2 regions of the Enterococcus wangshanyuanii genome follow, and region 1 is predicted to be linked to the other one. Evidence: predicted binding sites of a transcription regulator. Region 1 holds the regulator's gene; the other holds the start of a gene.

The links. The regulator NrdR, encoded in region 1, represses ribonucleotide reductase genes. The targets are predictions, from matches to a motif close to ACACNATATATNGTGT.
Region 2: a site for NrdR is predicted at 1,760-1,775, ahead of nrdH (glutaredoxin-like protein NrdH). Genes of this name have one in related genera too.

What each region holds. Positions count from the first base shown of each region.
Region 1 covers NZ_CP021874.1:458,267-461,694, forward strand. Annotated here, with positions in the region: gene CC204_RS02120 (glycosyltransferase) at 1-766, shown strand, start outside; gene nrdR (transcriptional regulator NrdR) at 1,000-1,485, shown strand; gene CC204_RS02130 (replication initiation and membrane attachment family protein) at 1,498-2,898, shown strand; gene dnaI (primosomal protein DnaI) at 2,901-3,428, shown strand, end outside.
Region 2 covers NZ_CP021874.1:3,475,497-3,478,924, forward strand. Annotated here, with positions in the region: gene nrdE (class 1b ribonucleoside-diphosphate reductase subunit alpha) at 1-1,113, opposite strand, end outside; gene nrdI (class Ib ribonucleoside-diphosphate reductase assembly flavoprotein NrdI) at 1,088-1,465, opposite strand; gene nrdH (glutaredoxin-like protein NrdH) at 1,467-1,691, opposite strand; gene CC204_RS17320 (FeoA family protein) at 2,269-2,736, shown strand; gene feoB (ferrous iron transport protein B) at 2,741-3,428, shown strand, end outside.

The DNA.
Region 1 (3,428 bases):
CATTCCGTTTGATGATGAACAAGTTTATTCTGTTGCTGGAGTCATTGTCACACGAAATATTACAGATAATATTCTAACGATCATCACAGATTTGTTGGTAGTTGGCCATATGGTATTGATAGAACGATCGATGAATTCGATGTTTGGCAGTGTAGCAGTTAATAGCGGACCAATTGCTTTTTATCGTGCGGAAGTGCTGAAATTAGCGGAAACACTTGGATATGAAAATGAACAGTTCGGACGTGCAAGAGTGGAGTTTTCGGATGATAGTTTTTTGACCATGGCCGCTCTTTTATTAGGAAGAACAGTTGCCCAGTCAACGGCAGTGTCTTATACAGAATTACCGAATAAAATCAGTCATCATGTAAGACAGCATCTTCGCTGGAGCAGAGGAAGTTTTATTAGAGGCTTTTGGCGTTTGTCACTTTTCCCGATCAATAGTTTTGTATTTTTCAGGCAAGCTTTTGGCTGGGCAATGTTTGCTTCGATGCTAGTGATCAAATTACAATTATTTTATTGGCTGATTTTTGTGATGACAGACATCCCCATTTTACTTTTAGCCCCATTAGCATTTAGTGCGGTTTATTCTTTGTCTTATATTTCGATCCCAAGAAATGATCTGGCAAAGAGAGACAAGTGGATCGTGTTTTGTGCGTTTCCTTTTACAGTTTTATGGATGGTCTTTGTCCTGTCACCTGTGCGTGTTTGGGGCTATATCACGCATAAAAATACTGGCTGGGGAACGAGAAATAAAATAGAATTATAACTTGTGAATCACACAAACGTAACAAACCATCTAAGGGAGAGTTTCTTAGCATGGTTTGTTATTTTATTTCAAGAGATATCATTGTTATTAAATAAAACTCATACTATAAGAAAAAATTAATAGAGATAGATAGTTAATGTCTGGTTTCTCAGCCATTTCATGTTATAATACTGGTAGTAAATAACGATTAAACGAAATAATAGATAATAATAGAGATAGATGAGGTGAATATTATGCGTTGTCCAAGATGTCATCATAATAATTCTCGTGTCATTGATAGCCGCCAAGCGGATGATGGACGTGCGATTCGTCGTCGCAGAGAATGCGAAAATTGTAATTACCGTTTTACAACGTTTGAACGAATCGAAGCGGCGCCATTACTAGTCATCAAAAAAAATGGTGATCGAGAAGAATTTAATAGAGAAAAGATTTTGCGTGGGTTGATTCGTTCAGCTGAAAAACGCCCTGTTGCAATGGAACAAATGGAACAGATCGTTGATAATGTTGAGAATCGAGTACGTAGTTTAGGTGAAAATGAAGTTTCGACAACATTAGTTGGTGAATATGTGATGGAAGACTTAGTAGATCTAGATGAGATTGCTTATATTCGCTTTGCAAGTGTCTATCGTCAATTTAAGGACATGAGTGTCTTTTTGAAAGAATTACAAGGAATCGTTGACAAAGCTAAGTCATCAAATGATGATACAACCAATAAATAAGGAGGTCTTTCCTTGAAAAGTAATTGGAAAGAAGTCCAGCCAAAAAGCATTTTTCAAGTTGGTATAAGTTCGCCATTGTCGGATCAGGAGCGGGAAGTACTGGCACTGTTGTACCAGCCGATCATTGGTTCAGATGCGTTTAGTTTGTATACGACATTTTTGTCTGAAGTAGGGACTAACAGTACTAGTGAATCACTGTTTCATGCAGAACTGATCACGATGATGGATAAGAGTATCAAACAAATTTTAAACGCTAGAAAAAAGTTAGAGGGAATCGGACTATTAGATACATTTGTCAAAAGCGATGCGGAGTTAGGCACTATTTTTTTCTATCGGTTGAACCATCCGGAGACCGTAGAGCGTTTTTTCAAGGATGAAGTGTTGACATTGACACTCTTAAATACAGTCGGTCAAAGAAAGCTAGATAAATTATTCGATCGTTTTAAGCCAAACTATTTCTCATTAGCTGGTTATGAAGAAGTTTCAGCAAGCTTTAAGGATGTCTATTTATTTAAAGCAGAACAGGTTGCTGCTCAAAATGAGCAATTGCAGCAGATTGAAGCCTCATTTAATGATCCTCGTCCGGCTAAAAAAATTAGTGCTGTGAATGAGTCGTTCGACTGGTCCTATTTTATTCAGGGAATCGAGCGTTTAGGTATAAAATTACCAGATAATAGTGATGGATTTAAGGAAGAAGTATTCATTTTTCATAATTTGTTTGGTATCACAGAATTGGATATGGTCGATTTTTGTTCAAAATCATTTGACTATTACACTGGGAAGATAGACACTAAAGATTTTGAGCGAGCAGTATATAGAACCTACGATCCGGATAAACAACAAAGAAAAAGTGAAGTCATTCAAAATGAGCAGGTGAATCTTTCTGATACGGATCAGCAAACTTATCGATATAATTCATTGAAAATGTCTGGTTTTACAGAAATGGATATTCAAATGATCATGGACAGTGAAAATAACTTCCCGCTGAATTACTTGGAAGCCTTAAAAAATAGCAAAGGCGGATATACAACACCACAAGAACGTTCGTTAGTAAAATATTTAGTTTCAAAGTCTGGACTGCCAAATAGTGTGATCAATATTTTGATCAATTATGTGTACAATATTCAAAAACAGCCAACGCTAAAAGCTGATTATGTGAATCGAATTGCCAATGAATGGGCTCAAAGCGGAATCGTTTCGCCAGAAAAGGCGATCGAGCATGTTCGTGAAATTGCTCAAAAAAGTAAAACGCAACAAAACAAGCCTCATTATTCACAAAATAATCGAGTGATTCGTCAGGAAACACTACCTGACTGGGTGGATAATCCAGTTGAGGAAAAGAAATTATCTCCTGAAAGACAAGCTGAACTCGAAAGAGAGCTTCGAGAACTATTAAAAGAAGAAGGTGATTAATAATGGAAGATGTAGGCAAAGAAATGTCAAAGATCATTCGCAATAGAGATATGAGTGAGCGCTATAACGAGTTGGTGGATGTCGTTTTGAAAGATGAAGATGTCCAAAGATTTATTGAAGAACATCGCGACCGCTTGACAGATGATGATATCCGAAAGAGCTATTCAAAATTGTATGAGTTTGTTCAGGAGAAAAGAAAGTATCAGTTAAATGATCCCACGATGATTGCCCCTGGATACGAGCCAAAATTAGCTTTGAACTTCCATTATATCGATGTCACGTATATTCCAACAGAAGCTCTGATTGCGAAGCAGCAAGAAGAAGAGATCAGAAAACGTGTGAAGGCGATGGATATGCCAAAAGATGTCCGTGAAGCTCGCTTAAAATCATTTGACTTAAGTTCTGATGGACGGGAAGAGGCTTTTGCTGGAGCGATGAAATTCATTAAGGAGTACTCACAATCTCCTAAAGAATTTCATAAAGGTTTATATTTACAAGGGACCTTTGGTGTAGGAAAATCTTTTCTCTTA
Region 2 (3,428 bases), 830 kb from region 1:
GCTTCTATTGGCTGTATCGATATTGATGATATAAGGATATCCTGATTCTTGTTGCAGTTTAGAAATTTCATTTTCTAAATCACGCGCTTTGATTTTACGTTTACGAATGTTAGGGTTTGCTACCAAGTTATCGTATTCTTTTGTAATATCTACGTAAGAGAAGGGAACACCATATTCTTTTTCGACACTATAAGGACTGAATAAATACATATCTTCATTTTTACGTGCTAGTTCATAAAATTTATCTGGAACAACAACACCTAAAGATAAGGTTTTTACACGGACTTTTTCATCTGCGTTTTCTTTCTTTGTAGAAAGGAACATTTCGATATCTGGATGGAACACGTTTAAGTAAACCACGCCAGCACCTTGACGTTGACCTAATTGATTGGAATAGCTGAAGCTATCTTCGAACAATTTCATTACGGGAACCACGCCACTAGCTGCGCCTTCATAGCCTTTGATCGGAGCGCCTGCTTCACGAAGATTGGCTAATGTAATACCAACACCACCGCCAATTCTTGACAATTGTAAAGCTGAGTTGATCGAACGACCGATGCTGTTCATATCATCTGTAACTTGGATCAAGAAACAAGAAACTAATTCCCCACGTCGTTTACGCCCGGCATTTAAGAAAGAAGGTGTCGCTGGTTGATAACGTTGATGAATCATTTCATCTGCTAAAACCATGGCTAACTCTTCATTGCCATCGGCAAAATATAATGCGTTGAAAGCAACGCGGTCTTCATAGCTTTCTAGATACTCGGTTCCAGCATTATTTTTAAGTGCATATTGTGAATAGAACTTGTAAGCTGCCATAAACGATTTGAATTCAAACTTTTGTTCATCAAGAAATGCATATAATTTTTCAATAAAAGCCATTGAATATTTTTGAATAAAGGCAGTTTCTAAATAGTCATTATCGATCAAGTAGTTGATCTTTTCTTCTACTGTATTGAAGGTTCTTGTATTTGGTTCAACATTTTCCTTAAAAAATGCGGCCAAAGCTTCTTTATCTTTGTGCAAAGGAATTTGTCCATTTACAGGACGATTGATCTCATTGTTTAGTTTAAAATAACTAACTTCTTTAATTTCTTTTAGACTCAAGTTCATTCACTACTTTCTTAAAGGATTCTACATCTTCATTCGTGCCGCTAAATTCGAAAGCAAATAATAATGGAACGCCATAATCACGTGCAATATCTTTGGCTGTATAAACAAATAATTCGGCAAAGTTACGATTGCCGCTGCCGGCAACACCTATCAAATGTTCTTTGTTCTCATGATGGTCGAGAAAATCATTGATAACTTCAGTGATATCAGCATCATAGGTTGGAACCACCAGAATAAAAGGCTCATTTATCTCAAAAAAAGGATTCGCAGGCTCAATTTCATAAGCTGGCAAATCCAATTTTTTAATAAATCGTCTGGTTTGTCCGGTAACGGTAAAATAAACGAGTTTCATTCTAGCTAGCCAAGTTTTTTAGTTGATCTGGACGGAATCCTACAACTGTAGCAGCGTCAGAAGTGATAACCGGAACACTTTGGAATCCTTGTTCTTTTAACCAGTCGATCGCATCTGGTTGGATATCGATATTTACTTCTTCGAATGCTATATTATTTTCGCTCAAAAAGCGTTTTGCCATTTTACATTGGATACAATTATTTTTAGAAAAGATTTTTACGTTCATTTTTAATTCCCCCTCAATTAGTTTACATTCACTAGTATAAATCTCTCTGGGAAAAAGTCAACACTTAGGCACTACATATTGTGGTTGTTTTTTTGCTGAATACCATGTTTTGTGTTTTTGAAAAGAATATGAAAGCTCGTATTCTCTAGTTTTGTACGACTATTATGCCGATTTTTGTGTTCAAAAAAGAAATTTATTAAATTTTTCGATGGGATTTTTAATGAGAGAAACACAAGATATAGGGGGTGATCAAAATGAAGCACACTAGAAATATTTTGGAGAATAGGAGGGTCAATTATTTTCTTCCTATAGGTAGAAAGAACATTGATTTAAACCTCACAAACAGGTATACTTAATGAGAACGATTATCAATATCATTGAAGAGATAAATGAAACTTTTTCACAATAATATATATCGTGAGTGATATTGATGAATGTATGTTATCCAGCTACACAAATCGATCCTTCGGAAAATAGATAAATTGCCAGTGAGACAAAAAACGTCTCAATATCAATTTCCTAATTTTCTACAGGATCAAACGATTTGTTCCGCTTTTAAATTAAGGGAGGCTACACAATGTTGACATTGGCACAGGCAAAATTGAACAGGGTTTATATGATCGACGAGATCCAGGCAGAAGGATTTGCAAAGAAGCACTTGAACAATCTTGGCCTTGTGCCAGGCGGCAAAGTAGTGTTGCTGAACTTTTCCGCTGAGAATGGAATCGTCCTTTTACACAATAGCCGAATCGCGATCAATGTATCTGTATTAAAACAAATTACAATAGTAGAAAAAAATACAGAGGAAGAAAATTGGGTGTCATTAGATCAGTTGTCTGTTGGTGAAAGGGCACGCGTTGTAGGGATTCACGGGCAGGGAGCTGTAAAGCGACGTTTGATGGATATGGGATTGACTAAAGGTGTGGATCTATTCGTTAGAAAAATGGCTCCATTAGGAGATCCAATCGAAATCAACCTTCGTGGCTATGAGTTGACGTTGAGGAAAAATGAAGCGGAATTAGTTTTAGTACAGAAAGTGGGGTAAGGAGATGAAAGAACAGCATATTGCTCTGACAGGAAATCCTAATAGCGGGAAAACAACTGCTTTTAATGCATTGACTGGGGCAAATCAATATGTAGGGAATTGGCCGGGAGTTACAGTTGAACGCAAAGAAGGAAAGATGAAAAAAGACAAAGCGATCACGATTCAGGATCTGCCTGGTATCTATTCCCTTTCCCCTTATACGCCAGAAGAAGTTGTTGCTAGAGACTATTTGCTTAGCGGTTCTCCTGATGTGATCGTTAATATTGTCGATGCAACCAATTTAGAACGAAACCTTTATCTGACGACCCAATTGATGGAAACAGGGATTCCAGTTGTTATCGGATTGAATATGATGGATATTTTGGACAAGACTAGTAAAAAGATCAATATCGAAAAATTAGCTTATGGGCTAGGGATCGATGTCGTTGGGATCAGTGCTTTGAAAAATCGCGGACTCGATGAACTAATGAAAAAAGCAGGGAAAGTTCAAGAAGTTTTTCCACCTGAACTTAATTACCCAACATACGATAATCGACTAGAAGCGGCCTTGAATGAAATCGTAGACGTCCTAGGAGATAGTGTGATGAAAAAACAGGCCCGCTGGTACAGTGTTAAATTATTTGAACGTGACACCCAAGCAGCTGCACAACTAAACTTGAGTGACTTACAGAAAAAAGAAATCGAAGATATCA